2 regions of the Shewanella sp. SM29 genome follow, and region 2 is predicted to be linked to the other one. Evidence: riboswitches for the same ligand, from Rfam matches in the RefSeq annotation. Region 2 holds a riboswitch; the other holds the start of a gene.

Region 1 (16,131 bases), on a different contig from region 2:
TTGGAAAAAGGTCACTGAGCGAGAGTTATTATAACAAGAGGCATCCACACTCAGTGCCGTCAGTGAGCCATTACGGATATTACGGTCGATACGTTTAAAGTCGATGAGCTCATTGAGTAAGCCTCTTAGCGGATCATTATCGAGCAGACTGCCTGCATCGGTATTGACCTTATCATCTTGCATGCCTTTGAGGGCCATTTTCGTTAGATGGCTGAGAACACCGGTGATCGAAGCTCGGTAGACTTTTCGGGTTTCAAAATGACGCCAAACCCATTCGAGTTTTCTGACACCAAGGTGAAAGCAAGAGGCATGGGTCGCGATAGCGGTGCCATTGATGGCACCCGCAGAGGTTCCGCAAATAATTTTAAAGGGAATACCATGATTGCGTGGATAAAGCTGGACCAGTGCTTTTAGCACGCCGACTTGGTAGGCGGCCCTAGCGCCGCCACCGCCTAAGACTAATGCAGTTGATGTAGGCAATCTTCAGACTCAATTTATTGTTTTAATAGTTTTATTAAAGCAACGCCCCCCTATAAAAAGCAAGTCGGTAGACTCAATTAGTTGTAAATTTCGATTTATCGTTTATTCGATTACTGGAACATTTCGCTTTAGACAATTAATCCGCAGTAACCTTAGTCGTTTTACTGAGGCCAAAGCAATGCTCCGATGTTGGAAACTCACCCGTTCTCACTTCTTGGGCATATTGGGCGCAGGCCTTAGTGATCAATGGTCCTAAGTCGATATAGCGTTTAGCAAATTTAGGCGTGTAGTCAGAAAATAAGCCTAAGATATCCTCAGTCACGAGCACTTGACCATCGCAGGCGGGTGAGGCGCCAATGCCTATGACTGGGATTGAGACTCCTGCCGTCACTGTGCGCGCCGCGAGCTCGGATGTGCCTTCAATCAGTATGCTAAAAGCGCCTGCTTGCTCAAAGTCTTTCGCTAAACTAACGAGGGCTTCGATGGCGGCGGCATCCCTTGCTTGGGTTTTAAATCCACCCAATTGATTCACGTGTTGCGGCATTAATCCTATGTGTGGCATCACAGGGATCCCTCGCTGGGTTAAAAAACGAGTGGTGTCGAGCATCTCTGCGCCACCCTCGAGTTTTACCGCCTGCGCGCCTGTGCGTATTAATACTTGGCTGGCATGTCTGAAGGCTTGCTGAGGCGATACTTGATAACTCCCAAAGGGCATATCGATAATAACGCAGGCATGTGCTGCGCCGCGAGTGACAGCAAGACCATGATTAATCATCATTTCTAAGGTAACCCCGAGTGTAGAGTCTTGCCCATAAACCACCATGCCGACGGAGTCGCCGACGATAATCATATCCACATGGGGATCGATAATTTCTGCCATCGGCTTTTCATAGGCGGTGAGAGCAACTATGGGGGTTTTATCTTTCATTTTTTGTAATGTAACGGGCGTTACGCGGTTTTTATCCATGTGGATACTCATGTCATCTCCAATTTATTCAGTCTGATATGACATGTTAGCGTTTGCAGCTTTGGCTTTAGCTCGATAGATTGACTTAATGTCTAGATAAAAAGACACTTATTTACAAAAGGTGCTTCTAAATAAAGAGGCGCTTCTATACGGAAGAGGCTCGATAATACGAAAAGAAGCTTCGATATAAAAATCACCTTGGGCGATAACACTTTGAATCAAGTCACTGACACGCATTTATCCCAGCAGCATATTACTCAGCACACGCAGGTCGCACCTTCACGTTTAGCCGCCGTAGGGCTAAGTGCCTCAATCATGTTGCTTAAGCGAACACTCAAGCCGTTTGAACATGTGCAGCGCCATAGTCATTCCTGGGGACAGGTCATTTATGCCAGTCAAGGCGTGTTGAGTGTGATCACGCCTGCGGGGCGTTACATTGTGCCGCCTGAGCAAGCGGTGTGGGTGCCTCCCTTTGTCGATCATGAGGTTATCGCACTAGGTCAGGTGCAATTGAGTAGTCTGTATTTGGATAAAACCAGGATAGGCGGGTTTCCACCCGACTGTACTTGTTTGAGTGTGAAGCCTGTTTTGCAGTTATTACTGCAAGAGGCTAATGCCTTAGTGAAGAGTGAGGCTGGGCTAATTGATCCCGATTTTAAGGATAGCGTCATGCGGCTCTTGCTGGTGATCCGTGACTTTATGGTACTCGCCTCTAAGGTCGCCTTGGATTTGCCTTATCCTAGGGATAAAAAATTACTGCGCATTACCGAGGCTTTGCTTGCCAATCCAAGTGAGCAACGTACTTTGGTGGATTGGCAGCGGGAGGTCGGTGCCTCGGCCCGCACGTTAGCGAGATTATTTAAACAGCAAACAGGGCTGAGTTATAGCCAATGGTTGTAAAGGCTTAGATTGCAGGTGGCGATTCAAATGCTCAGCCGAGGTGAATCTGTGCTCACTACAGCGTTATCCTTAGGTTATGCCTCGGGTTCAGCCTTTGGTTATATGTTTAGGCAGTTGATGGGCGTCGCTCCGAGTCAGTACCTGTTAGCGCAAAATACCTTGCCCAAAATACAGCGGTAAACAGCCGCATATAAAAAGTCATGTTGCGAGCCAATGTGAACGATGAAGGTCAATAAAAAGTCCAATAAAAAACGCACTTAAGCTGGGCTCAAGTGCGTTTCGTTTTTGATCTTCAGCTTGTCTACATTTTGCGTTGAGGCTTAGCCTTTAACTGCGTTTTTCAGGAAGTCGAGCAGTTGATCGAATGGAATATCTTGTTTTTCACCTGTGCGGCGGTTTTTGTATTCAAATACGCCAGCATCGATATTGCGATCGCCAATCACCACTGTATGTGGGATACCAATCAGTTCCATATCGGCGAACATCACACCTGGACGCTCTTTACGATCATCCAATAACACTTCGATACCCGCTTCATTTAAGTCTTTGTATAACTGCTCGGCGATATCGGTTACGCGGTGCGACTTGTGCATGTTCATTGGCAGAATACCCACGCTAAATGGCGCAATCGCTTCTGGCCAAATGATGCCACGGTCATCGAAGTTTTGTTCGATGGCTGCTGCCACAATACGGCTCACGCCGACACCGTAACAACCCATCAGTAGCACCTGTGACTTGCCATTTTCGTCAAGTACAGTCGCGTTCATCGATTTAGAGTAGTTAGTGCCCAGTTGGAAAATATGGCCCACTTCGATACCGCGTGCCATAGCATAAGTGCCTGAACCATCAGGTGTTGGCTCGCCTTCGACTACGTTACGGATGTCGGCAACTTGCGCTGTCGGCAGATCGCGTTCCCAGTTGATACCAAAATAGTGTTGGTCATCAACGTTAGCACCGGCGGCAAAATCGCTCATTACGCTAACGCTGTGATCGATAACGATAGGGATTTTAAGACCGATAGGACCAAGTGAACCTGGACCTGCGCCAATGGCGTCACGGATTAGGGCTTCTGGCGCCATTTCCAATGGTGATGCGACTAAGTCTAACTTGTCGGCTTTGACTTCGTTGAGTTCATGGTCGCCACGAACGATTAACGCCACTAGCGGAGCGGCTTCGGTTGCACCGACTACGATCAAGGTTTTGACCGTTTTAGTGATATCCAAACCAAACTGCTCAACTAATTCCGCAATGGTCTTCGCATTTGGGGTATCGACTAAACGCAATGCTTCAGTGGCTGCGCCGCGTGGTTCAGTTGGCATAGGTGATTCGGCTTTCTCAATGTTAGCGGCATAATCGCTGCCCGTTGAGTAAGCAATTAAATCTTCACCGCTTTGTGCTAGAACATGGAACTCGTGTGACATGCTGCCACCGATTGAACCCGTATCAGCTAAAACTGGGCGGAAAGCTAAGCCCATGCGCGATAGAATGTTGCTATAGGCTGTGTACATAGCCTCATAGGTTTCATTCATGGTATCGACGTCAAGGTGGAAAGAGTAGGCGTCTTTCATCAAGAATTCGCGTGAGCGCATCATGCCAAAACGTGGACGAACTTCGTCACGGAATTTGGTTTGAATTTGGTAAAGGTTCAGCGGTAATTGCTTGTATGAGCTGACTTCTTTACGAATGAGATCTGTGATCACTTCTTCGTGGGTTGGCCCCAATACGAAGTCGCGATTGTGACGATCTTTAAAGCGTAACAGCTCGGGACCAAACTTTTCCCAACGACCTGTTTCTACCCACAAGTCTGCCGGTTGCACCATAGGCATTAGAATTTCAATTGCACCGGCTTTGTTCATTTCTTCACGAACAATGGCTTCGACTTTACGCAATACGCGTAAGCCCGTGGGGAGGTAGCTGTAAAGGCCCGACGCATTACGACGGATCATGCCCGCACGTAACATTAATTGATGACTAATGACTTCTGCGTTGGCAGGAGTTTCTTTCTGTGTTGATAGCAGGTACTTGCTGACGCGCATTACCGATGTCCAAATTTGAGTTGAATGGTCGCCATTTTATCACCTGCTTTGGTGATGTCACCTAGGGATTTAGGTTAAATTCAACTAGCTGGGAGATAAATAGCATTTTTTGATGCTGGATAACGGATAACGGATAACGGATAACGGATAACGGATAACGGATAACGGATAACGGATAACGGATAACGGATAACGGATAACGGATAACGGATAACGGATAACGGATAACGGATAACGCAAGGAAGAGCGCTGCGCTGCTAGAGCGTGACTTCGTCACTGCTAGTATCAAGATAATCCTTATTGCTTACTTATCTCGTCTATCACCAATCACTTTGGCGGGGTTGCCAGCCACTATCGCCCAGTCGGGTACATCTTTCGTCACTATGCTGCCCATGCCGACCACAGCGTGATCGCCAATGGTCACACCATCGACTATGCCTGCCTGAGCGCCAATCCACACATCTTTGCCAATAACAATGCCTTTGGAGTTGGCAGCTTGTTGATATATGGGGGTATCTGGCGCCATGCCATGGTTGAAGGCGTAAAGGATGACATTATTGGCGATGCGGGTTTGATTGCCTATCTGAATCCCGACCCTGCCGCCATCGAAGGAACAACCATGATTAATCGCCACTTCGTCCCCTAGTCTGATAGGCCCATGTAAGAAACAGTCGGCGGCGATCATGCAGCGATTACCCATGCGGATATCACGATTGGGTTCGGCGAATAACTGCGCCTCGGGGGCGATAAAGCATTGCTCGCCGATGTTGATGGTTTCGAGGGCACAAAGTTTTGCTTGAATATCGTCTTGCCAAGGTTTAGCCCAGATTAAATGTTTCTCTTTTAAGGAAAAATACAGCCACGGCATCCAAGAGAGCCGCTTTTTATGCTGGCTTTGATAATCAGGTTTTGATGTAGGCGTTGGCGCAGACATTTAGCCACATTTCCCCGGTTTGAGTTCTAATACTAAGATGTATTCTTGGTCATTATCATCGACCGCCATGTGCCAGAACACATCTAAATCATAGAGGGCGACTTGGTATAACTTAGGATCGTCCTTGGCTTTTTTGTAGGCGGGACGTGGATCTTGGCCGAGCACACCGCGGATAAGTACGGCTAAATCTGTGTAGGTTTCCTGCAGGGTGTAACGCTCAATCTGCGTCTTGGCATGGTCAGAATACACCACTGAAATCAGTTTAGGCGCGTCTTGGGCAATGCCGCCTACAGCATCGATAATCGAATCTGAGAAAGGAATGTATGGCTTAATATCAATTATCGGTGTGCCATCGAGCAGATCCATACCGGAAATTTCGAGGCACACTTTGCCCTTGCGCTGCACTACGCCGTGCAATTTCACTACAGACTGACCTATACCATTGGGGCGAAAAGTGGAGCGAGTGGCGAACACGCCGAGTTTTTCATTGCCGCCTAAACGCGGCGGGCGCACTGTGGTTTTCCAACCTTGGGCAAGATTCTCATGGAAGCAAAACAGTAACCAGAGATGGGAATATTGCTCTATGCCACGCACCGCATCGATATGATTCACATGGGGTTCGAGTTCGACATAACCGCGCGCTTCAACAAGTCCGGGTTGTCTTGGAATGCCAAATTTTTGTTTATAGGGCGTGCGGCATGTTGCCACTGCGATAATTTGGTTGGTAAATATCATGCAAAAAATTACCTAAAGGGTAAGTATAACAACCGCCTAAGTTCATCATTCTAAGCTCATCATTAAGGCCCATCTTTGAGCGCTAATTATGCAGCGTAGGTCATGAAACGATTAGTCATTAAGCGGTTGATAGGGGCAATCTTAGAACACTATAGGATCACGCCACGAGCAGTATGCTTAATATGCGTGAGGCTTACTCTGTTGTAGCCGTTTTTACTGCTTGACCAACGCATAATGCACGGCTGATACAACCTTGGGCAGCTTCTTCAAATATGACACATTGCTTGATGATAATGCCGTTAGCCCCTTTATCTGCCGCATTGCGACGGGCTTCGGTTCTGGCATCGGCAAGTGACGCAGGCGCACCGTTAGCATCGGCCTGACAGGACTCACCTTCGACCAATCCTTTTAACTCATAATGACCTTTAGGCAAGGTATCACCTTCATAAAGGACGACATCGGATGCCTTGAAATAGTCATTAATCGCCTCACTGTCCAAATTACTGTTAAAACTGTAGTCGCTTGCACAGGCACTGAGCAGGAGCACTAATGCACTTGAGAGGATAATTTTCATGGTTTGACCTGAGGTTGAGGAGAAAACTGCGCAGCCTTGGTAGGCTGCGCCGATGCGATATTATTATCTGAGTAAATTCTACCGCTTAAGGTACTTTTGATAAAGCTGCTGATGGCGATTATTCAGATCTATCTGCCGTCCTTCAATCCAGATTGCCTCAATTTTATTGGTCATAGGGTCGAGAATGTCCCCCTCTGACAGCACGACACTGCCTTGGTATCCCACCGCTATCGCACCTAAATCCTCCACACCTAACAGTTTTGCGGCATCTAAGGTGATGGACTTAAGTGCTTGTTCAGGCGTTAAACCATAGGCGGCGCTGTAACCTGCGGCGTAGGGGAGGTTACGGCTATTCCAGTCCGATGAGAACCCAAGGGCGAAGGGAATACCTGCATTGGCGAGTAAAGATGGGATCTTAAAGGGTAAATCGACTGGCTCATCTTTACGTTTAGGCAGGCTCAAGGTATGAGGGTAAATGACCCCAGCCTTAACTTCCCTTAGGCTTGAGTCCAAACGCCATGCATCGTATCCGCCGACAATTACCAGTTTGAATTGGTATTTTTTCGTCAAGGCGATCACTTGCTCAATTTGGCCAACACTTTCGGCATGGGCAAACAGTGTCGCTTTGCCTTGGTATAGCGGCAGCATAGCCTGCCAGCGCAGGTTGTTGGTCGCGGACTGTTGGTCTTCATCCTGGTTGTTATCTTTGCCCTTGGCCTTATCACTTAAGAAATAGCGATAGCCATCTTCAAAGGCGATATTGAGCTTGTCGATTGCCTGCTGATTTTTCTCGATGGCCTTGGCTTTCTCTTTTTCATCTTCTGGCATGCGTTTGATTTGCGGCCAATAGACATGGAACTGTCCAGCACTTGGTGTCATCGCATCTTCAATCGTCCATGCATCGAGATCCACCAGTACCGATTGTCCAGCTAACCCATCACCGCTCGGGACGATTTGTGCGTGGGTAATGCCGTTGTAACGTATGGTCGGGATGAGCTCCGAATCCGCATTGTAAGCTGTGGCCGTGCTGATCTGCGGATTGATATAACCTACCTCGGCGTTATCAACCGTTGGGCGGCTCATTTCAATTTCGACTAAGCCTAAGCTGGTGTCTAGGGCGATTAAGCCCGGATACAAGTGTTTACCGCTGGCATCGACGACTTGAGTGTCACTGGTTTCTGCGGTTGCATTGTTGATTTGGCTGGTCAGTTGAGGCCCAACGGCCGTGATCTTGCCATTTTCAATTAAGACGTCTGTGTTGCTGAGCACGCCTTGAGTGACTGTGTGCACAGTGGCGTTTTTAATCAGTAAGCTGCGGCTTTGTTTAGGCGTAGGTACGATATCATTGGCCATCGCTGGGGCCTGCGTGGTGCAAATTGCGCCGAGTAGCGCCACAAACAAAACGGTTTTAGATAAATGTTGCATTATTTGGCTCCCTCATGAGCGTGGCTCCATGCCTGATAGTGAGTGTCGCAGTGCCACTGTGGCTCGTTGAGTGGCGTGACTTTTTCACCCGCTTTACTTTGGTCATCACTGCTGAGAATTTTTTGGATAAGTGCGGCGCGCTCGTTCACTACAGCTTGTTGGGCAACTTGGTCTTGGTCGCGGTCAAAATAGCGTTTTCCTTCAACCCATGCCTGCGTCACTTTGGCGTAAATAGACAGAGGCTCTGCGTTCCAGAGTACGATATCGGCCATTTTGCCTGGGGTGAGTGAACCCACAAACTCATCGACTCTTAATTGTTTGGCTGGATTGATAGTAACCATGTTCCAAGCGTCTTCCTTCGACATATTGCAATACATCATAGACTTAGCCGCTTCTTGGTTGAGTCTGCGCTGCATTTCATAATCGTCTGAGTTAATGCTGGTGGTCACCCCCTTGTTTTGCATCAGACAAGCGTTTTGCGGAATCGCATCATACACCTCAAACTTATAGGCCCACCAATCGGCAAAGGTCGATGCGCCAGCACCATGGGCAGCCAGTTCACTCGCCACTTTGTAACCTTCGAGCACATGGGTAAAGGTTTGTACTTTAAAGTGATAGGCCTCGGCCAAGCGGATAAACATCAGGATTTCTGACTGTACATAGGAATGAATATGTACGTCGCGTTGCTGGTTTAATACTTCGGCGACCGCCTGCAGACGATAACTTGGACGCGGGGCGATGGTTTTCTTTTTATCGCTGGAGCGCAGATTATCATAGGTTTTTAACGCCTTTTCATAGGCGATAGCAGCGTCGAAGGTTTCTTCAAATAAGGCTTTTACTCCCATGCGAGTCTGGGGGAAGCGCTGAACAAATTTCTCGCCCCAGTTACTCTGTTTGACGTTTTCACCTAAAGCAAATTTGATACTGGCGGGCGCGTTAACAAATTTGAGTTGTTCGGCCGACTCGCCCCATTTCATTTTGATCAGTTGTGATTGGCCACCGATAGGGTTGGCGCTACCGTGGAGTAATTGCGCGCTGGTGACGCCGCCCGCTAAGGCGCGATAGATTGAAATATCGTCGGGATTAATAATATCGCCAATGCGTACTTCAGAGGTTACTGCGTCTGTTCCTTCGTTAGTACCGCCATTAATGGCGATATGCGAGTGTTCATCGACTATGCCGGCGGTGAGGTGTTTACCTGTTGCATCGAGGACTTGATAACCTGATGGTGTACTTAATTGCTGGCCTATTTTCTCGATGCGGCCATTGGCCATCAAGAGATCAGCATGTTCGAGAATGCCTTGCTTATCCGATGTCCACAGGGTGGCATTTTTGATGTGCAGCTTCTCAACATTAGGGGCTTCTCTCAGTCCGTAAGCGACGTTAGGGAAGGTGAGGTGACTCACTAGGCTCGTGTTTGCTTCATTCTTGGGAGCATGATTGCTTGCTTGGTCTGCTTTTTTGAGCTTTGCAGTTTGAGTTAAAGCGACACCGGCAACATTTGTAGTGCGACTTTTTGCATCGACCATACGACCTTGAATGCCGTCATCGGCCATCCACAGCGTAAAGCGGCTAAGGCCGTTAATGCCTGCGGCGCTCAAATCGGCAGTAAAGCTCAATCTTCCGTTATCATCTAACTTAAGTTGAGTGAGTGAGATACTTTGTTCGCCACTGCTTAAATTGCCTTGGATGTTGGGTTTATCACTTTTACTTTCATCATGTAGCGATAAATCTAGCGTGAGGTTATTGAGGCTTAATTGGTAATCTCCCAGTAATCGTGCTTGGGGAAGTGAGCGCAGACTTTGCTCCTGACCTTGCAACCAAACACTGTAGATCTGGCCATCTTTAAAGATATTGCCTTTAGTGATAACAAAGTCAGCCATATAACCGGACGCGAGTTTACCGGTAAAGTCGGCGGTGCCTGTCATCTCTGCGGCTTGGGTGGTGAGTGCTGCGAGAGCGTTTTCTTCACTTAAACCTTGGGCAATGGCTTGGCGTAGGCGCGGCCAGAAGGCATCGGTCTTAATCCCAAACTGCGTTAACGCAAAGGGGATACCTGCGTTAGCTACCGCTGCAGGATTGGTTGGTGCACGTTCCCACTGTCTTAAATCCGCCAGTGATACTTCACGATCAGCATCATCTGTGCCGACATCGGGTGCCTGCGGATAGTTTAAAGGCAAGATCAACGGATAGTTCAGCGCCTTTAACTCATTGATGCGTGAGTATTCTTGACCATTACCAAGTAGGTTGGCTGGCAGTTTATGTTCTTTGAGTAAATGGGCTGCACGTAATTGGTCGTTGAGATTTTTGGTTTCAAAGATAATTTGCTTATCGGCTAAATTATCTAAACGCTCAAAGGCGATATTAAATTCGACTTGATTGTTTATTGCGCCATTGGCAGGTTTGTTTTTATTTTGGTTATACCAATTTGCATCGGCAAAGGTTTGCCTAATAAGTGCAATGCTGCCCATTAAGGATGAGGGATAATCTTGTTCAGACGAACCTTTATCAAATGCCATAAAAGGTTGACTGCGGGCGCGATAAATCACTTCATTAGCCGTTTTGTCCGCTAATGAAAGGCTGACACCCGTCCCACGGAAGATACCGTCGAGTTTGCTACTTTGCACACTGGTGAAACCATTATTAATCCACTCTTTTGCGCGTTCTTTATTGGGGTAAACGTAATTAAACCATTCTTTTTCAGAATGAATTGCACCATTTCCCGCATTACCACCGATACGTTTTATATCATAGACGGGGCGAGTGAGCTTAAGTTTGGGATATTCGAACTCAATCCCATAATCGGTAAAAGGATCGATAAATCCGGGATAAATTGTATAACCACTCAAATCGATTCTAAATGCGCCAGCGGGAATGTCGTTGTGCTCAATAATGGCTTTAATTCGATTATTTTCAATTAATAAAGTGGCATCGCTTAAACGCTTTCCCGGTGCAATAATTAATTCAGCATGGGTAAATGCAGTGAGTTTACTGGATGTTGTTCCAGTATTGAGCTGGGCAAATGTTGTTTGTGATACTAAGCTAGCGATTATGCTGCAGCATATCATTATCTTATTGTTTATCTGCATTATTTTATTCAATCGAGTGAGGGTGAATAAAGAGTAACTGAAAGCAGATGTAAATACTAAGGCTGAATTGTAACGTAATTTGAGTGGGAGTGAGGTGCGGAATTAACGGCTGTCGTTTAAGTTTGAAATGATTGATGGATATAAAAAAGCTCGCAACTAATGCGAGCTTTTATGCAAACTTGTGTTGGCAATTAGCACCATCACACTTGGTTGGATTAGATTAAGAAATCTTCCATAGAACGACCTTTGTTGATCTCGTTCTTAAATACGGTAGGCATACGGCCTTGGCCAGTCCATTGAACCATTTCACCGTCAACTTCAATTTGGTATTTGGCTGGACGAGGAGCGCGTTTCTTCGCAGCAGCTTTAACAGCTACGCCACCTAAGTCATCAATTGATAAACCAACGGCTTCCATTTGTTGACGGATTTCTTCAATCTTAGCATTACGAGCTGCCATGGCTTGTTCTTCTTCCTCAGCCATAGACTCGCGTTCTACTAAAATTTTATCTAATTTGTCGGCTAAATCACGTAACTCTTCAACGCTAAGTTCTTTTACTGCAGCTTTAAAACGACGGCCGTGAGTTAATATCTCTAAAAATTCGCTCATATCTATTTTCGTCCCACTCTATTTTTAATACAGGATAATGGTGAACAACACCTAAATGATAGAAACTAATATAGCTCGAATCAAATAAAATTATGCGTTTTAAGGAAATTAAATATTATTTATTTTTTGAACTTTTCTTATTCCCTCAAATAAGTGTCCAAAAAAGTGGCCGTTGTAGTGGATTAAAAAATACAAACAGGCGTTTGACTTTGGTTGACGTTAACGTTAACAGGACGTAAAGTTGCTCTATCCTGCATTGGTATTAACCAATGTTTTGTCCATGTACATGAAAGTGTAGGAAGGAAACCCTATGAAAGTATTGGTGCCCGTTAAGCGCGTTGTTGATGCCAATGTGAAGGTCAGGGTCAAAGCTGACAATACAAGTGTTGACACTGCAAACCTAAAAATGGCGTTGAACCCTTTTTGTGAAATCGCAGTAGAAGAAGCGGTTCGTTTAAAAGAAGCGGGTAGCGCTACTGAAGTGGTTGTTGTCAGTATTGGTAATAAAGCCGTGCAAGAACAACTGCGTACCGCGCTTGCATTAGGCGCAGATCGTGCAATTCATATCGATACTGAAGAAGAGCTCGTGCCAGTGTCTATCGCCAAATTGCTCAAAGCGGTACAAGACAAAGAACAAGCAGATCTGGTGATTTTTGGTAAGCAATCCATCGATGGTGATAATAACCAAACTGGTCAAATGTTTGCCGCGTTAATGGATATGCCACAGGCGACCTTTGCTTCAGAAATCAAATTAGAAGCGATTACATTACAAGTCACCCGTGAAATTGACGGCGGCATGCAAACTCTTAAACTGCCTTTACCTGCTGTTGTGACCGCCGATCTACGTTTGAACGAACCCCGTTACGCTTCACTGCCTAACATAATGAAAGCCAAGCGTAAGCCATTAGAAGTATTTACTGTGGCAGACTTAGGCGTGACGTTAAAGAGTCACCAAACGATTGTGAAGGTCACTCCGCCAGCTGAACGTAAAGCGGGCATCATGGTAGCGTCGGTAGCTGAGCTAGTTGAAAAGTTAAAAAATGAAGCGAAGGTGATCTAAATGGCCATTTTAGTATTAGCTGAACATGATAATGCTGCACTGAAACTCGATACGGCAAAAATTGTTACCGCCGCCCGTGCCATAGGCGATGAAGTACATGTCTTAGTTGCGGGTCACCAATGTGGCGCGGTTGTCCAAGCGGCACAGGCACTACAAGGCGTTAGCCAAGTACTCGTTGCCGATGCCAGCGTGTATGAAGCGCATTTAGCGGAAAATTTTGCCAAATTGCTGGTGGACTTAGCGCCAAACTATGGTCACATTCTGGCCTCGGCTTCAAGTTTAGGTAAGGACACGCTTCCGCGCGTGGCGGCATTATTAGATGTCGCGCAAATCTCAGAAGTTATTACCGTCGTCAATGCCGATACCTTTGTGCGCCCTGTGTATGCGGGTAATGCCTTAGCGACAGTGCAAAGCCATGATGCTATTAAAGTGATGACAGTGCGCGCCAGTGCGTTTGACGCTGCGCCAGAAGGTAACAGTGCGGCTGTGACGACACTCGATAAAGTGTTTGAAGCGAGAACTCAGTTTGTTTCTCAATCCTTGACTGTATCTGCCCGTCCAGAGTTAGGCAATGCTGGCATTATTGTATCTGGTGGCCGAGGCATGGGCAGTGGTGAAAACTTCGGCATGTTAGAGCAACTTGCTGACAAGCTCGGTGCAGCAGTTGGCGCATCACGCGCTGCAGTTGACGCAGGTTTTGTGCCTAACGATTTACAAGTGGGTCAAACTGGTAAAATCGTTGCGCCAAACTTGTATATTGCCGTCGGTATTTCTGGCGCGATTCAACATTTAGCCGGCATGAAAGACGCTAAAGTCATCGTTGCAATCAACAAAGATCCTGAAGCGCCGATTTTTCAAGTTGCCGATTATGGACTCGTTGCTGATCTGTTTGAGGCGGTTCCTGAGCTGATTACAAGTCTCAGTTGATTTTATCTGTGATCTAGGTCACATTAAGTGGCTTTGCGGTAGCATCTGCTAAGCCGCTTATGTTTTTATGTGCCTCACGCCCGTGCAAGGGCGTTCTTAGAAGTAGAGGCGCGCCAAATATTAGTAGTGATCAGTAGGGTGATTCCGTTGATCGATTGCGAAAGGATTTGGTGCCGAAGTGGTTCGATTTATCACGATCAACTGCTGGGGTTGTACCTAATAGGTGCAGCACTGCCATAGTATTTTCCGATATGGATATTGGGAATAGTTACTATGGAGCGCTACTGATAGGACAGGTGACCTTGGGTATCTATTGCCTTTTCCCACCAGTTCAGTCGCCCTCCATTCGTATTTAACGAAGATAATAATCAATGACTGTTATGAATTATGCCGATTCGGCACTTTCCTTGTTGCCGCCTGCGGTGGCTATCGTGTTGGCGATCTTGACTCGCCGTGTACTGCTTTCTTTGGGGTTAGGTATTTTAATTGGTGCTTTATTGCTCAATCAATTTTCACCTTTAGCAACGGGTGAGTTTGTATTTAATGGCGTTAAAGGGCTTTTTTGGACTGATAAAGGTCTAAATTCGTGGAACTTATATATTCTCGGTTTCTTAATTGTACTGGGAATGATTACTGCGTTAATTACCGTAAGTGGCAGCGCGCGGGCTTTTGCCGATTGGGCTCGTTTACATATACGTAATAAACGTGACGCTAAACTATTGACCATGTTTTTAGGTTGCGTAGTTTTTATTGATGATTATTTCAATAGTTTAGTTGTTGGTTCGGTCGCTCGACCTGTTACCGATCGTTATTATGTTTCCCGCGCTAAGTTAGCTTATTTATTAGATTCTACTGCGGCGCCTGTGTGCGTTATTTCTCCAGTTTCGAGCTGGGGCGCTTATATTATCGCACTCATTGGCGGGATATTAACTGCCCATGGTTTTGCTGATACGGGTCATTTGAGTATTTTTATTCAAATGATCCCAATGAACTTTTACGCAATCTTCTCCTTGTTATTATTACTTTTTGTTGTCTTTATGGGATTAGATGTTGGGCCAATGCGTGAGCATGAGCTCAATGCCCAACGTGGTAATTTATACGATGAGTCTAAAGGATTACCGCCTGGGGCTAACGCGGATTTACCTGAAGCCGAAACCGGTAAGATTTTAGGTCTATTTCTGCCGATTACCGTGTTGGTATTTGCAACCCTCTATTTTATGATTAACAGTGGCGCTCAAGTACTCGCGGCGGAAGGGATTGAATTTAATATTATTTCTGCTTTTGAGAAAACCGATGTCAGTTCATCACTTTTCTTTGGTGCATTAATTGGTCTAGCGGTTTCGCTGATATTGAATTTAGTGCAAGGCGTTGAGAAATTGATGATAGTCAAAGGTATAGTGCAGGGCGCTCGCTCTATGCTGCCGGCGATTTACATCCTGTTATTTGCTTGGACAATCGCAGGTGTGATTGGTCAACTCGAAACCGGTAAGTTTATGGCGAGTTTAGCAACAGGAAATATTCCGTTCGCGTTTTTACCCGCCTTAATGTTTGTGCTAGCAGGTATTACCGCGTTCTCAACTGGTACTAGCTGGGGTACGTTCGGGATCATGTTGCCGATTGCTGCTGATATGGCGATGGGAAGTCACACTGGCATGATGTTGCCTATGCTTGCCTCTGTGCTGGCGGGTGCTGTATTTGGCGATCATTGCTCGCCGATTTCCGACACGACTATCTTGTCGTCTACGGGCGCCAGTTGCCACCACATCGACCATGTGGTGACTCAGCTACCTTATGCACTCATTGCGGCGTTTATTAGCTTAGTGGGTTATGTGGCACTTGGATTTACCGAGTCTGTTGTCGCTGGTTTAGTGGCTTGTAGTGTGGCATTTGTGATCAGTATTATCGTACTTAAAATCAAATCTAAAGGCGCAATTAGCTAGACGTTAATTGAAACCTTTCACTGCAAACGTTCACGACAAATAAGTCAAAATAAATCAGCCAGCATTATGCTGGCTGATTTTTTTGGTTAAGGCTGAGTTTGTCTTTATCTATAGCCTATCGCATTAAGGCTATCAACTCTTAGCTTAGCGTGCTTGATCTAGACCGCGGCGTTTAAGTAAGCCTTCTGTGGTGGGTTCTTGTCCGCGGAAGTTTTTGTAGGCGTCCATTGGCGCTATGCTATTACCCACTTCACGGATCGTTTTGCGGTACTTCATGCCGATTTCACGATTGAGCCCGCCTTGGGTTTGTACATAGGCAAACGCATCCGCCGCTAAAATCTCACTCCACATATAAGCGTAATAACTTGCCGAGTAACCGCCGGGGAAGGCGTGGGCAAAATAGGTCGACTTATAACGCGGAGGTACGGCACTAATGTTTAAGCCGTGCTTTTTCAA
Region 2 (16,131 bases):
TAATCAAGAGTCTAACAAGGTGATCTCGCCCTAGATCGATTTGTATGTCTGCCAGCGCACAGAGCTCAAACTGGTGTTATTGCATTATGGTTATTACCCTGCACTTTTTGCAGTGTGAAGGAGCTTATAATGCAAACCATGAAACTTACGTTCGTTACCGCTGGTGTTGTACTCGTTGGTAGTTTGCTGCTTAACGGTTGCGATAGTGGCAATGTGAATACCCAAACAGGTACACCAGACTTAACTGTAACAACCGAGGATGGTACTGGTGATGATATTAAAATTGCCACAGCAGTTAATACTGCGTTGATCGCTGATCAGCAGCTACAAAATTTAGATATTCAGATAGAAACCCGCAAGGGCGATGTCACCATTTCCGGCAATGTAAATAGCCAAGCTCAGAAAGACCAAGCTGAACGGGTGACGGCAGCGACCTCTGGTGTGCACTCGGTAAATAATTGGTTTGAAGTAAAATAGCAATGTCAGTAAAGCCGCCTGTTTGATGTATTCAATCGACAGACGACAAACAGGAGCGGCAGCTCTTATCTGGCTTTAATTCACCGCTTATGCCACAAAATACCAATCCCCGCCAACCATGCTGCGGGGCGTTGGCCTTCTTGATTTATAAATGTGTGAGTCCAGCTATGGTCACTCACACTGGCCTTGCGGCTGCTGTGGCAAATTTGTGCTTTGGAGTTTGTACCTGTCGTGATTTTCTTTGCGCCACATTTCGCACTTGCTATGTAGCTTTTGGCTTTGTGGCCTTACGGCCGAGGTGAATCAAGGGGCTTCACCCCACACCCGATAATAGTGCTGGTTTGTTTGGTGTTGAATTGGCAAGGTTATCGCTGTGAGTATGTTAGCAATTGCGGCCTTACGTCCGAGGTAAGTCAAAGTCGTGGGGCTTCACCCCACACCCGACCAAGGAGGACTGCTCGTCCTATCCTCCTTGGATGCTCCAAGACGCCCCCAACGGAGTTGAAAGCCCCTTGGGCATTTAGCGTCCTTATGCTATCGCGTCAGACGCTCGTCCCTGATTCGACTGACGCTATCTCGGCATCCATGCCTCGATCACGCAACGAACGCAAATGCCCTGCGGCAACTCCGATGGTAGGGTGAACTTCTGTAGCCTCGGTGTGTGGGCTGTTAACCTTGAAAGAGTTGTACCCGTCACATTTTTATTTTGTGACGTAATATTTTTATACCTGTCCAGACTCTTTTACTGTTGATATTGCTTGTGCCACTTTTTCTTCTGTATCTTTTAGAATGTCTTTTGATTCTTTTTCCAATTTTGCAGTCAATTTTGAAAATCCTGGTATATTTCTTAATTTTTCTACAGCATCACCTAGTTTCACACTTTTATCTAAAGCATCCATCAAGGGGTGATCTGTCGTTTTGTAATCTGAAATTAATTTACCAGGATTTTCAGAGTTAACATGCAGCAAGTTAAAAAGTAATTTAACTCTTAGTTCACTTGATGTATCACTATCACCAAGCTCCTCAATTTGTGTTGAAAGACCTTCGAAGGTTTTGCTTAGTACGCCCTTATGTGTATATTCTTCTATTAGCCTTTTTGATAAATTCATTTTTTTATTAGATGAATAGGCCATCCAAAGTATTGGGAAGTATAGTGGCAATATTGATAGTACTAATTTAGGAGTTTCAGAAATTACTGACACAAGATCTTTTTGTAAGATAATTAATAAGTATAAGTCAACGAGAAATGGAATGAATGACACTCCAATAAGCCATGTTATTGCTTTTGAGAAAGTGTTGTTATGTGTTTTTAACTCTAGGCTTTCAGATGTTATTTTTTCATTATATGCAGCGCTAAGACCAGTAGTAAGTGCAGCAGGTAAAAGAGTGATAATTTTCTGATAAACATCATTATACTGATTTTCTTGAGTTTTTAGTGTTTCAGCTATTTTTTCATTGGAAGTTTCTAGTAATAAATTGTAGTTTTTTGTTGTATCTAATGATAATTTTTCTAAGTTTAAATCTAAATCATTTAAATCATTTTTTATTATCAAGTAACTAGATGCTAATTCATCTTTTATCCCATCAATCCTTTCACTTTCACCATCTTCATTCTCAGTCTCATATCCTAATATTTCATCTCTTAGCTCTCTGACTTTTGAATGATAAGATGTTATGTTTTTCAATATCCCTTGTGCTTTGGAATCAATCTCACCTATAGACTCTAACTGTTCTGATGCCTCATTTAATCGAGTGTTGAGATCTTGATGTTTATCAAGTAATTCATTTGTGTAAATTATTTTTTGTTCTACTTGCTCATGCATACTCTTAATTTGGTTGAATAATTCTTCTCCATTTTTAAATGTTGCATCGTAAAACGAAACTTTTTTGTTAAAACTTTCAGTTGTATATTTTATTTCATCTAATAACTTTTTTAATTCTTCTAATATTGATGTTGAATCGTTATAGATAACTTCAATATCCTCTCTTGTTCTTTGAATTTTACCTTTGTGTTGGGCCGCTGACCTTGCCGCTTGTTGGGCAATTACTTGATTCTCAGAAGGTTGTTTGATTTTAAATTGCAATGCTTCAATTTCTTCTTTCTGAGATTTAATTGTTGAATATTGCTCTTCATATAGCTTCTCGAGAGGAACTAACCGCTGCCACAACCGTCCTATTTCTTCAGCATTATTTTTTTCACTTCCAAACATTTTTTGGTTTCCTATAGATGTAGCTAGGGTTTATTGGCATCGGTGTAGTATTACAGAATATAATAATTTTATTTTAAATAAGCGAGAATTACTCTAAATTACTTTATAACTATTTTCACAGCTATGGCATTGCAGTGTATAGGTTTCTTTAGCTTTAGTTATCTTCGTTTGTGGGCTTTGGCACTGTGGACAGGCTTGTTTCATTGGCGTGTTTTTAGTGCATTGGTTGCATTTGATGTAGTAACCAAACTTACCGTACATTGGGGTGTAGTTTGTTGATTCTCCGCAATGTTTACAGCTAAGAATGCTGTGTGTGACAGATTGAGTTATTGCAGGGGGTTTAGCTTCAACTGCTTTGTTAACTTCAAAGTGTGCAACAGGCTCATTGATTTGTTGTGTCTGCGAGAGCGTTATTTCATTGGTTGATTTATGTGGTTCTATATGTCGATCGATTAAGAAATTGGTAATGGAATTGAGTTCTTGTTGATTAAAGTCGGGGCGGGTGTCGCTTACATTTATAATGCGCATGAACTTACTTTTAAGATTCATGATTTTTTCAAGTTTATCGACTAAAAACTCTGTTTTAACTAACAACTCAGAAATGGCCGTTGGTATAGTATCTCTGTTGATTACCGCATCACTTGAGACCGCGCACACATGGTTCCAGCAACGCATACTAAAACTTTGTTGTCTTAGACCAAGTAATTTTCCTAGAATTTCACTTCTATGCTGTTTTAGCATTTCTTTAAGCAGTGCTTGTTGTAGTTCAACTTGCTTGATAGGAGACGGCATACCAAACCATTTACTTCCGTGACTGCGAGTCCATTCACCCTGCTGGTTGACTTCTACATGGCCTTTTATGCTTTTAGATTCAATTAAAACAAAGCCATAGGGGTAAATGATTAAGTGATCAATTTGCGCGGTTTCGTCATTAAAGGTGAATCGAAAATCATTGATGACCAACACTTCTGGATGATCTTTGAAGGCGCGGCGTAAATAGAAGGCAACATCCTGTTCTTGTTTTTGACCCGCAATCGTTTGTGGTGTTTGGGTATTTTGAAGTGATTTGGTTTTTAGAATCATTTATCAACAGCATCCATTCATAACTTGATAATAATCAGCCTCATAATACCTACTTTGCCGTTCAAAGATAAAGATAAAAATAGTTAGGCGTGAACGCTGGGGCAGGCATTACTGGCTATTAGATATACGTAGGGCTTAACTGGATTAAGCTCTGTCATGTAAATGACCGTTCGTGGCATGGATGCCAAGTTAAATTGTGCCACCCATACTAACTAATTTACATTGGTATGAAAGTGACCGTTGACGGCAGGGATGCCGTCGTCGAGCCCTCAGGGATGAGTTAATGGCGTGTCACTGGAGTAGCAATGTGAATTTGTTTTCGATGCTTGAAACAATAAGCCAAGTAAAAAGCCACTGAAATCAGTGGCTTTTTACTCTATAAATCAGCTAGAAAGAGATTACGCTTCTTCTATGTTTGGCTCTTCGCTGTAATCAATACCGTGATAGCTCAGGCAAGCGTCGACTTCGTTGCTGCTGCCTAGGATGACGGCAACACGTTGGTGAATTTGAGTTGGTTGAATATCTAAAATGGTTTCATAACCCGTTGAGGCTTTGCCGCCAGCTTGTTCGACTAAGAAAGCCATTGGGTTGGCTTCGTACATCAAGCGCAGTTTGTAAGGCTTTTTCGGATCTTTATTGTCGGTTGGGTAAGTGAAAATACCACCGCGAGATAGCACGCGGTGTACATCGCCGACCATGGCCGCAATCCAGCGCATGTTGAATGACTTTTCGCGTGGGCCAATTTTACCGAGCAGTAAATCGGCAATATAGGTTTGCATTGGCGCTTCCCAAAAACGTTGGTTCGACATGTTAATGGCAAATTCGGCGGTGTCTGCGCTAATACTCATGGCGGCGTTAGTCAGTAAAAACTCATTGGTTTCGGGGTGCAAAGTAAAGAGTTGCACGCCTTGGCCTGTGGTTAATGCCAGCATGGTTGATGGACCATAAAGTACATAACCTGCGGCTAATTGTGCGCGGCCAGATTGTAAAAAACTGGTTTCAGTCAACTCGCCAGCAGGGGCGGGCAGGACGGAGAAAATGGTGCCGACTAACGAGTTGATATCGATATTAGATGAACCATCAAGTGGATCGAAACATACCAGATATTGACCATTTCGGCTGACTTCAACCACATGATCTTCTTCTTCCGACGCTAAACCGCGCACTGTACCGTCAGCTTTTAAGGCATCTTTGAGCATGTCGTTGGTGATGATATCCAGTTTTTTCTGGGTTTCACCTTGGACGTTTTCTTGCTCAGTCGCGCCTAACACGCCTGCAAGCGCACCGTGGCGAACGGCATGGCTAATGGCTTTTGAGGTGTCGGCTAAGGTTAAAATTAGGTGGGAGAGGGAGTCGTTCACTGCCTGTGAGGTCAGGTGCTGGGCCAGAGTCTGCATGTTATGTCCTTTAGAGGTTCAACAATGAGGTCAATTTCGTTATTTGCCGCGAATGATAACTCAGTTAGTCGACAATTTCAGCGATGTTGCTGATGCTTTTAGCGAATATTAGGGCTTTTTGGGATTATTTGGATTGAGCTTGGCGCAAGGGCCTAATTTGTATCGGCATATTGCATGCTATTTCTATTTAGGGTTTGCCTCTGGCACAATGTCGGCTTGTTTTTAATCGCTGACATCTTAGGCGATTATGCTCCCAAGGAATAATAATGATTAAAAATAGGTTAACTTGGTTCCCTGCGTGCTCACTTAAGGTGCGCGCCGTTCCCCTACTGATAGCGAGCCAAATGGCCATGATTTCGACAGCTATGTTTTCAATTCCCCCAGCTTTTGCAATGGAAGGCGGCAAACTGCCACTGACGATTGAGCGAATGAATGCCTCGCCCGCCTTAGCAGGCACTAGTCCCCGTGGTTTAAAATTGTCACCCGATGGGCAGCGCGTCACCTATCTTACTGGCCGTAAAGACAATCAAAACTTTTATGATCTCTGGCAGATGGATGTAAAGACGGGCAAATCTAGCCTATTGCTCAATGCCGATAAGTTGGCAAGCAATGAATTATCCGATGAAGAAAAAGCCCGCCGCGAGCGCCAACGTATTTATGGCGAAGGCATTATGGAGTACTTCTGGGCCGATGATAGCCAAGCGCTATTAATTCCGGCTGCTGGTAATCTGTATTACTTTTCTCTTACCGATAGTAGCGTGACTCAATTGCCGATTGGCGAAGGGTTTGCTACAGATGCACGCTTATCGCCCAAGGGGCATTTTGTGTCTTTCGTGCGGGATCAAAATCTGTATGTGTTAGATCTGGCGACCAAAAAACTCCAAGCTATGACGAGCGATGGCGGCGGGGCTATTAAAAATGCCATGGCCGAGTTTGTCGCTCAGGAGGAAATGGATCGCATGACAGGTTATTGGTGGGCGCCCGATGAATCGGCCATCGCCTTTACCCGTATTGATGAGTCCGGTGTCGAGCAAGTAACCCGTAACGAAATCTATGCTGATGGTATTAAACTTACTGAGCAGCGCTATCCCTATGCCGGCAAAAACAACGTCGATATCGCCCTCGGTGTGGTCACGTTAAAAGATAAGGCTATCAATTGGGTGACCCTGCGCGAAGAGAGCAACGAAGACAAGAGCAAAGATATTTACCTGCCGCGGGTCGATTGGTTGCCCGATAGCAAACATTTGTCGTTCCAGTGGCAGAGTCGCGATCAACATAAGCTAGATTTGCAACTGGTGGCGTTAGATGCGCTTACTAAACCAAAAACCTTAGTGAAAGAACGCAGCGATGCTTGGGTAAACCTTAATAACGATCTGCACTTCTTAAAGCAGCAGTCGGCCTTTATTTGGGCATCTGAGCGTGATGGTTTTAATCATCTGTATCTGTTTGACTTAAAAGGTAAACTCAAAACGCAATTGACTCAGGGCGAGTGGGCTGTCGATGCGTTGGAATACATAGATGAAACCGCTGGTTGGGTATATTTCACTGGCCGCAAAGATACGCCAATCGAGAAACAACTTTATCGCGTGCCTTTAGCGGGTGGCAAGGTTGAGCGGGTAAGCAAGCAAGCGGGCATGCACGATCCTGTGTTTGCCGACAATCAAAGTGTGTATCTGGATTATTTCAATAGCTTATCTCAGCCACCGCAGATCAGTTTACACGGTGACAAGGGCCAACAACTGGCTTGGGTTGAGCAAAATGAAGTCAAGCAAGGCCATCCTTTATATGACTATGCGGGTCTGTGGCAAATCCCTGAATTTGGTGAACTAAAAGCCGAAGATGGCCAAGTGTTGCAAACCCGTTTATTCAAACCTGTTCCCTTCGATGCGAGCAAGAAATACCCTGTCGTCGTGCGGGTTTACGGTGGGCCGCACGCACAGTTAGTGACCAACAGTTGGAGCGAGCAGGACTACTTTACCCAGTATCTGGTGCAACAAGGCTATGTGGTGTTCCAGTTGGATAACCGCGGCAGCGCCCACAGGGGCACAAAGTTTGAGCAAGTGATTTACCGTCATTTGGGTGAAGCTGAAGTCAAGGATCAAAAAGTGGGAGTGGACTATTTACGCAGTCTGCCATTTGTCGATGCCGATAATGTGGCAATTTACGGCCACAGTTACGGCGGTTACATGGCCTTGATGAGTCTATTTAAGGCGCCCGATTACTTTAAAGCCGCGATTTCGGGGGCTCCTGTCACCGACTGGCGCTTATATGACACCCATTATACTGAGCGTTATTTAGCTCATCCCGAGGGGAATGAAAAGGGTTATGAAGCCAGCAGCGTGTTTCCCTATGTGAAAAACTATCAATCGGGTCTGTTGATGTATCACGGCATGGCCGATGATAACGTCTTGTTTGAAAACAGCACTCGGGTTTATAAGGCGTTGCAGGATGAGGGCAAACTGTTCCAGATGATCGATTATCCTGGATCTAAACATTCGATGCGTGGCGAGAAAGTGCGTAATCACTTATATCGCTCACTGGCAGATTTCCTCGATAGGCAGTTGAAAAACGCCAAATAGCAGGCATAAAAAAACCAGATCCTAGGATCTGGTTTTTTGTGAATTGATTTTTATCAAACCAATCCAGTTTCTAATGCGGGTTGCTTAGCGGGCTATTAGCCTTCTAAGTTACCGCAAAAACGATAGCCTTCACCGTGAATAGTTGCGATGATTTCTGGCGTATCTGGCAAGCTTTCGAAATGCTTACGGATACGACGGATAGTCACGTCTACGGTACGATCGTGTGGCTTAAGTTCACGGCCAGTCATTTTCATCAGTAGATCGGCACGAGTCAAAATTTTGCCTGGGTTTTCAACAAAGTGCAGCATAGCGCGGAACTCGCTACGTGGCAGTTTGTAAGATTCACCCTGTGGGCTCACTAATGAACGGCTGTTGATCTCTAAGCTCCAATCATTGAAGCGGTAGTATTCTACTGAGCTCTTTTCTTCGACTTCAGCGCCAGCGCTGTTGACACGAGTCAGAAGGTTACGAGCACGAATCGTTAATTCACGTGGGTTGAACGGCTTGGTAATATAATCGTCCGCGCCAATTTCAAGTCCAAGAATTTTGTCGACTTCGTTGTCACGACCTGTCAGGAAGATAAGACCGATGTTGTTGATTTCACGTAGTTCACGTGCCAACAATAGACCATTCTTACCTGGCAAGTTAATGTCCATAACGACCAAGTTAATTTTGTTTTCCTGCATAGCCTTATGCATTTCTGCGCCATCATTGGCCTCAGTTACCACATACCCTTCTGCCTCGAAAATACTTCTCAGCGTGTTACGGGTAACGGCTTCATCTTCAACGATCAGAATGTGCGGATTTTGCATATTATTTACCTAAATTTTAATCAGTTTATACTAACCAATAAGAGCAACTTACTTCGGGCTCTTATATTCATAAAAGCGTTGATACTTCCTTGAACTGCTTTGTGCTCAAAAGGAAAATCTTTACGGTGACATCTATATCTTGATGTAGATTAAGTGCACGTTTAAGTGTAATACGAGAAAACGTAATCAGTACCAACTTCGATAAGCAATAGTTAGAATAAGTTCCTTAACTATTGTTTTTTTTAAATGTTTAAAAGACAAATCAAATGTAGAACAGATTTTAAACAGATGCCCGGTCAGTTCACGTTACTTTAAGCGATATATGTAACAAACTGTATTGAACGATAAGCATCTTGCTCAATCTGTTTCAACTCACCAGTACGTACATTGTACTCGTTTTAGTCATTTGTTAACAAATGAAATGTTAACAAATTTTAGGTGAGCAGGGGTTTTTACCATGATATTTACTTTAGCTATTGATTAGTATAACTAATGTATTTCTTATTCCTGTGAGCCAGTTCACGCCTCTTTGGATTTTACAATCACTCTGCTACACTAGCTTGGGTTCATTTTTCGACTAGACTACCAATGGACAATACGACTCAAAATTTGTGGCAATGTTACCAAGCGCCGTTGTTTTTGCTGACTCAAGCATTATCCTGTGATTTTTCCTTTGCTGTTATTACCGCTCATAATCCCGCTTCAAAGCTTCTCTCTCCTAGCCAAAACCGTTTACTCGATCGCCAACTTCTCCGTGAAATTGAATTACTCGGTAGCCCTTATCGTGCTTTAGTGGGCGCAGCACCGGATTTATCCCACATGGAAAAAAGTTGGGCCGTGTTTATCGATAGAACGATGGCATTGCAATTGGGTAAGAAATTTAATCAATATGCGATTTATGTTGTCGAACAAGGGGATGTGAGCTTAGTGCCTTGCACCTTGGATGGACATGATGAAGTGTGTTTAGGCAAATTTAGAGATTATGTGCAGCTGGTATACGAGCTACCCGATTTGAACATTTAGTTGTTTTCAAAAGATTTTATTTAAATTGTTCATTTGTTATGAAATTAGCATTGACTTCATTAGGGGTTTATTGCTACTTTTTTCGTCCCTTTCCTAGGAAAGGAACAGAAGAGGAGCGTTAACTAGGTAGTCGGTCAGAGGAGCACAAACTCCAGCGATGACTGATGAGGGAGATTAACGCCGAGGCATAGATATGGTTGCTGCATGTTTATGTCGGTCGCTCAGGCTGAATCCTGACGATTGTCACCTGTAATTGGTGGAGAGCTTCTGGTGACGATTGCTGTTTCCCTTCTTTTGGGGTGCGTTATCATTGAGCACCAGGCTCTTCGAACGAAGTCAGTTCGGAGTGTGATCATGTTAGTTAATCAATATCTTATTCAATCTGCATTTATTTGTTGCCCTACGTGTTTCACGGAGGTGCGCTAATGTCCCTCGTTGTCGCAAAATTTGGTGGCACCTCAGTTGCCGACTATAACGCTATGAATCGCTGTGCAGACATAGTGTTAGCTAATCCTCATTGTCGTTTAGTCGTGGTCAGCGCTTCGAGCGGCGTGACTAATCTGTTAGTGGAATTGACCCAAGAATCGATCAACGACGATGGCCGATTACAGCGATTAAAACAAATTGCCCAAATTCAATATGCGATTTTAGATAAGCTCGGTCGTCCTAACGATGTGGCCGCCGCATTAGATAAATTATTGAGTCGCATGTCGGTATTGAGTGAAGCGCTCGCATCACAACGCAGCAAAGCGACTATGGATGAGTTGTTGTCCCTCGGTGAGCAATGTTCTTCGGCGTTGTTTTCGGCGGTGATCCGCGAGAAAGGTGTCAACTCAAGTGCCTTCGATGTGCGCCGAGTATTACGTACTGACAGCCACTTTGGCCGCGCTGAACCTCAGGTTGAAAAGATTGCGACTTTAGCTCGTGATTATCTACAGCCACTGTTAGCGGAGCAAGTGATTGTGACACAAGGCTTTATCGGTGCCGATGAATCGGGTCAAACGACCACGTTAGGTCGCGGCGGTAGTGATTATTCTGCTGCACTGTTAGCTGAAGCGTTACGCGCCTCAGCGGTAGAGATTTGGACCGATGTCGCGGGGATTTATACAACGGATCCTCGTTTGGCGCCCAATGCCTTTCCGATTGCCGAGATCAGTTTCAATGAAGCCGCCGAGATGGCGACCTTTGGTGCCAAGGTATTGCATCCAGCGACTATTCTTCCTGCCGTTCGTCAGCAAATTCAAGTGTTTGTGGGTTCAAGTAAAGAGCCTGAAAAGGGCGGAACTTGGATCCGTCATCAAGTGGAAGATGCGCCCGTATTCCGCGCTGTGGCTTTGCGCCGCGATCAAACCCTGTTAAATCTTCACAGCTTGCAAATGTTGCATGCGCAGGGCTTTTTAGCGGAAACCTTTGCGACATTAGCGCGACATAAGATCAGTGTGGATTTGATTACCACATCAGAAGTGAATGTGTCTCTAACCCTCGATAAAACCGGTTCAGATTCAAGTGGACAAGGTCTGTTGAGTGAGGCATTGCTGCAAGAATTATCACAGCATTGTCGTGTGCGAGTTGAAGATGGATTGGCCTTAGTGGCGATTATCGGTAATCGTATTGCGACGACACCGGGTATCTGTCGCCGTGTATTTGAAGTGTTAGAGCCACACAATGTGCGGATGATTTGCCAAGGTGCCAGCCCACATAATCTGTGTGTGTTAGTGGCCGAAGCGGAAGCGGCACAAGTGGTTAAATCGCTGCATCAAAATCTGTTCGAAGGCGTTTAGTATGTTGCCGACAACATCGTCTCTGCAAATCGGGGAGCTTGCCGCAGGGCAAGCACTCACTTTGCCTATCTACCATTTCAAGCCGAGTGACGATAAGGCGACTGGCCCCAAAGTGTATATTCAAGCCAATGTCCACGGTGCTGAAGTACAAGGGAATGCGGTGATTTATCAGTTGATGAAGCAGCTTGAACACTGTGACATCCGCGGCGAAATCACCTTAGTGCCATTGGCCAATCCACTCGGGATCAACCAAAAAAGTGGTGAGTTTACCCTTGGCCGATTTGATCCTATTACGGGCGCGAATTGGAATCGTGAGTATTTGAATCATGCTATCGATTTACCGACTTGGTATGGGGAACATGCCAAGCTGAGTGATAGCGAGCTGATCCAAGCCTATCGCAGTACTTTGGTTGAAGCTTGTCAGCAAAAATTGCGTCATGAATGGGGCATTACTACTGGCCATAGGCTCGCGGTTAATCTGCAGATTATGGCCCATGGCGCGGATATAGTGCTCGATCTGCACACAGGTCCTAAGTCTTGTAAGCACTTGTATTGTCCTGAATATGACTTAGCTGCTGCGCAGTTTTTGTCGATCCCTTATACGCTCATTATCCCCAATGCCTTTGGTGGCGCCATGGATGAGGCGGCGTTTTGTCCTTGGTGGCAATTGAGTGATTTTGCAAAAGCACAGGGGCGCGATCTAGCCGTTGCTGTGTCGGCGTTAACCTTAGAATTGGCGAGTCAAGAGCGTGTCTGTCTTGAGGATGCGTTGGTTGATGCTCAAGGGATTTTGGCGTATTTAAGCCACAGAGGCGTAATAGCTGAAACCGTTGCGCCTGCTAAAATGTCGCGCTTTGGTTGTTACCTTAAAGACTATAAAAAGTATCACGCGCCAAGTTCAGGACTAGTGGAATATCTCGCACCTGTGGGTGAGCCACTGGCTGCGGGGCAGCCCTTAGTCAATTTACTGCGTATGGATTTATACGGTACGGCAGATGAGCTAAAGACGGTCTGTTTGCCCCAGGACTGTGTGCCTATTTTGCACTTTGCTTCGGCGTCTGTGCACCAAGGAACAGAGCTTTATAAAGTCATGACTCATGTTTTTGAGTTGCCGACATTCCAGCCTAAATTATAAAAATTAGCTCGTAAGCATTAGCCCATAACAATTAGCTTATGGGACTGAGAGAAAACAACGCCAATCCTAATCGATTGGCGTTGTTTTAAGGTGGCTATAACCACTTGAATCGATAAAACAGTGCCATTTGCAGGGCGACGAGTGAGATTAATATGCCGCAGAAGGTGGCGAAGGCCCAAGTGTTGTCCGCGCCCGGTATCCCGCCAATATTGACCCCAAGTAAGCCTGTTAAAAAGCCTAGCGGTAAGAAGATTGCTGACACTAAGGATAAGAAATATAAGCGTTTGTTGAGTTGCTCCGACTGCTGACTGAGTAATTCTTCTTGAGTCACATTGGCCCTATCGCGCAGGGCATCGAGATCTTCAATGGTGCGGATAAGTTTATCGTTTGTTTCCCTCAGCTTGAGTCGCTCAGTATCTTTAAATAGGCTAAATTGCTCAGAAATCATTTTCGAGAATGCTTCGCGCTGTGGGGCTAAATAGCGGCGAATGGCCACAGTTTGACGGCGCAGTTCGGCGATATCGGTACGTAAGTCTTTCACATTGCCTGAGACGACTAGTTCTTCTAAATCAGAGAGTTGTTCTTCTAATTTATCAATAAACTCGACTTTACGATTGGTCAGTCGTTCGCAGATTGCGACGATAAAGTCCCCCGTAGTTGTAGGCCCATTTCCCTCAAGGATCAGCTCGGCGACATCTTTGACCGACTGTAACTCGCGATCGCAGGTGGATATGATCCGCTGTTTATCGGCATAGATACGCACGGCCACCATGTCTTCTGGAGCTGAATTGGGGTTGAGGTTGACGCCGCGTAACGCGAGTAATATGCCTTCACCTGTTATCACTGCACGGGGACGAGTGTCTTGGGCGAGTAGGGCATCACTTTCGACCTTAGGCAGACCGCTATTGAGTATCCAGTGGCGTGCCTTTTTATTGCGATAGCGAAGGTGTAACCAGAGTAGGCCATCCTGAGGATCCCATTTTTCGATCTGTTCTAGGCTCAAGGTGGAACCCGCTTGGGCGCCGCTTAGCACTAAACTGTAGATAAACCCTTCGTGCATATCGCATTCCATTTAACTTTCAAAATCATCCAAACAAACTAACTGATTTTGTCATGAAAATGAAGTCAGTACTTATGCTTAACGACATGAGGTAAACGTTAATTGACATAAATTTGATGTGCTGAGTGATGCAAGCAACTTAGCCAAGGATAGGTTAAAATTAGCATTAGTAGGCTTAGATCAAAGAGACAATAAAATGGAATACGAATTTCGGCGTAACAGTTTAACTGGCACTTTTTTGGCTAGCTTTAGCATGGATCATGAAGTGCTTGGGCAATGGTTTACGGAAGAATTAGGGACTGAGTTAGCTAAAATTCAGCAAGTGTTGGGTGTGATAAAAGAAATTCAAGCCGATAAACGAGGTTCATGGCGTCTTGTTGGTAATGATTTTACCTTAGAGTTAGAGCGTGAACAGGCGCGAGTCTTTGCCAATACCTTAGGCTTTGAGCAAGAATATGAATTAGAAGAGGCTATGTCACTCTATGATGCTGAGTCAGAAGCTTATTGTGGCCTTGAGGATTTTGAGCAGGCGCTATTGAGTTGGCAGACATTTATCGAGAAAGGTCTGTAATCATTTATTTAATCTCTATTTGATAAAAACATAAAGGCAATCATGGGATTGCCTTTATTGTTTGCGCGATACCAAGCTCATTTTTGTATCTTTAATGATTCAGATAGCGCACCGCCATTTCGGTTCTCGATTTCGCATTGGCTTTACGCAGTAGGTTTTTTACGTGCACTTTAACTGTGCCTTCACTAATGTGTAAATGCTCTGAAATCATGCGATTACTTAAGCCTTCCGCCAGTTGCTGTAGAATTTGCAACTCCCTTGGGGTCAGGCTTGAAATCCATTCTTGTTCATCGGTCGCATTTTTAAGTTCGTAAAGATATTCCTCGACTTCATCGCTGATCACCCTGTGGCCAAGCATAGCATTTTTGAGTTTTTCGAGCAGCAAATCTGGCTCAGTATCTTTAAGCAAATAGCCGTCGGCTCCAGCGCGAAGTAAACGGATAACATCCTGTTTTGCATCGGAAACGGTGAGAATTACTATGCGTGAGGTAACACCTTCTTGGCGCATGGCGTTGAGGGTATCTAGGCCTGTCATGCCTTTCATATTCAGATCGAGCAATATGATGTCGGGTTCATCGGTGACCACTGCGGTTAATGCGTCTAAACCACTACCGGCTTCGCCAAATAGGCTGAAGTCAGGATCTGAAGCGATGAGCTGGCAGATGCCTTTGCGCAAGAGGGGATGGTCATCGACCACCAGTACGGAATAAGGTTTACCCATTTGAAGGCTCCTGTTGAGATGGGAAAATAAGCGTCACTCTAGTGCCACTTGACCCTTTGCTGTGCTGCACAAGGTTTAGTGGGCTGTTAGGTTTGAGTGCGTCGTCTTGTGCATTGCATCCTTGCTCAGTCGTGGTTGCCATAGCAGGTTTAAATCTCTTTAAATCATTGTCGCTGAACACGACTTTACCTGAAAGTTTACTGGCTCGTTCATGCATTATACCTATGCCAAAATGTTGATCTCGTTCTTTTAAATGTCCAATACCTATGCCGTTATCACAAACATCAATATTGACCATACCCTCGTCATCCTTATAGCAATGGATGTTAATGAGGTTGGCCTCGGCGTGTTTGATGGCGTTTAACGTCGCTTCTCGCGTGATCTGCAGTATGTGGATGTGTTGCTTTGCCTCTAGCCATTGTGGCGCAAGTTTATAGTCTAAGGTTATCTTTATATTCGTCTTTGTCCTGAGTTGCTCAAGCATAGCCTCTAAAGCACTTTTTAGATCGGGTTCTTTAATTGTGAGCCTAAAGGTGGATAGTAACTCCCTGAGCTGCACGTAGGCAGTGCTTACACCTTCGTTGATTTCGGTTAGCTGCGCCTCAACGATTGGACTGCGGCAACTGCAATCTAAGTTTTTGCGTAATAAGCTAATTTGGATTTTTAGGAAAGATAGCACTTGACCTAAAGAGTCGTGCAGCTCTCGGGCAATTACGCCACGTTCCTCCATTAGCGCCAGTTGCTGTCTTTGCTCTGTGGCATTGTGGATCACGATTGAGCGCGTCAACATAATTGCGAAATTGTTAAACAAGGCGATATTGGGTGTTTGGTCGGCAATTAACTCTAAATAGCCTAAATTAGCCTGCTCAAATTGCAGTGGGAAACGGGTGCTCTCTTGAGTCATATCTGGCCAGCCACCATCGGCCTCAATCACTTCAAGCTCTTGCTCTGGGTATTGAATGATGAGTCTTAGGTAGTCGAGTGATTCATAGCCTTTTAACTGATTCAGCGCCGCCTTGAGAGCCTTGTAATCGAGTTTATTTGCGTTTAATGTCAGTAGGTTATCATATAAGAATGCCAGCTCGTTGTTGGCCCTTGTCAGCGCTAAGGTTTTTTCTGCTACCTGCGATTCTAAGTTGCCATAAAGCGTCGCGAGTTCCTTAGCTGTTTTTTGTAGGGCATGGGTCAGCGCTGTGAGTTCAATGTATTCGGTCTCGGGCATTTCAATTTCAAAATTACCCTTAGAAATCGTGTTGGCCGATTCCATTAATTTTTGCAGCGG

What was found. A riboswitch is a leader RNA that binds a small molecule or an ion and turns the genes downstream of it on or off. The one in region 2 is predicted to bind lysine.
Region 1: it holds a riboswitch for lysine, as region 2 does, so the genes downstream of both, L5L77_RS05480 (Na+/H+ antiporter NhaC family protein) here and lysC (lysine-sensitive aspartokinase 3) in region 2, are expected to answer to the same signal.

What each region holds. Positions count from the first base shown of each region.
Region 1 is NZ_JAKKRN010000005.1:165,670-181,800, forward strand. It holds gene L5L77_RS05410 (patatin-like phospholipase family protein) at 1-480, opposite strand, end outside; gene panB (3-methyl-2-oxobutanoate hydroxymethyltransferase) at 617-1,459, opposite strand; gene L5L77_RS05420 (AraC family ligand binding domain-containing protein) at 1,661-2,347, shown strand; gene L5L77_RS05425 (helix-turn-helix domain-containing protein) at 2,357-2,527, shown strand; gene L5L77_RS05430 (proline--tRNA ligase) at 2,668-4,383, opposite strand; gene L5L77_RS05435 (hypothetical protein) at 4,445-4,660, opposite strand; gene L5L77_RS05440 (acyltransferase) at 4,688-5,317, opposite strand; gene tsaA (tRNA (N6-threonylcarbamoyladenosine(37)-N6)-methyltransferase TrmO) at 5,318-6,052, opposite strand; gene rcsF (Rcs stress response system protein RcsF) at 6,246-6,626, opposite strand; gene L5L77_RS05455 (amidohydrolase family protein) at 6,705-8,051, opposite strand; gene L5L77_RS05460 (amidohydrolase family protein) at 8,051-11,140, opposite strand; gene L5L77_RS05465 (H-NS family nucleoid-associated regulatory protein) at 11,356-11,748, opposite strand; gene L5L77_RS05470 (electron transfer flavoprotein subunit beta/FixA family protein) at 12,059-12,808, shown strand; gene L5L77_RS05475 (electron transfer flavoprotein subunit alpha/FixB family protein) at 12,809-13,735, shown strand; lysine riboswitch at 13,831-14,027, shown strand; gene L5L77_RS05480 (Na+/H+ antiporter NhaC family protein) at 14,107-15,675, shown strand; gene L5L77_RS05485 (M3 family metallopeptidase) at 15,820-16,131, opposite strand, start outside.
Region 2 is NZ_JAKKRN010000004.1:220,882-237,012, forward strand. It holds gene L5L77_RS04525 (BON domain-containing protein) at 130-477, shown strand; gene L5L77_RS04530 (hypothetical protein) at 1,200-2,687, opposite strand; gene L5L77_RS04535 (NERD domain-containing protein) at 2,781-3,770, opposite strand; gene L5L77_RS04540 (class 1 fructose-bisphosphatase) at 4,169-5,167, opposite strand; gene L5L77_RS04545 (S9 family peptidase) at 5,434-7,746, shown strand; gene arcA (two-component system response regulator ArcA) at 7,842-8,558, opposite strand; gene L5L77_RS04555 (DUF3293 domain-containing protein) at 9,147-9,581, shown strand; lysine riboswitch at 9,682-9,856, shown strand; gene lysC (lysine-sensitive aspartokinase 3) at 10,007-11,362, shown strand; gene L5L77_RS04565 (succinylglutamate desuccinylase/aspartoacylase family protein) at 11,364-12,497, shown strand; gene L5L77_RS04570 (zinc transporter ZntB) at 12,592-13,557, opposite strand; gene L5L77_RS04575 (YacL family protein) at 13,754-14,128, shown strand; gene L5L77_RS04580 (response regulator) at 14,220-14,849, opposite strand; gene narQ (nitrate/nitrite two-component system sensor histidine kinase NarQ) at 14,842-16,131, opposite strand, start outside.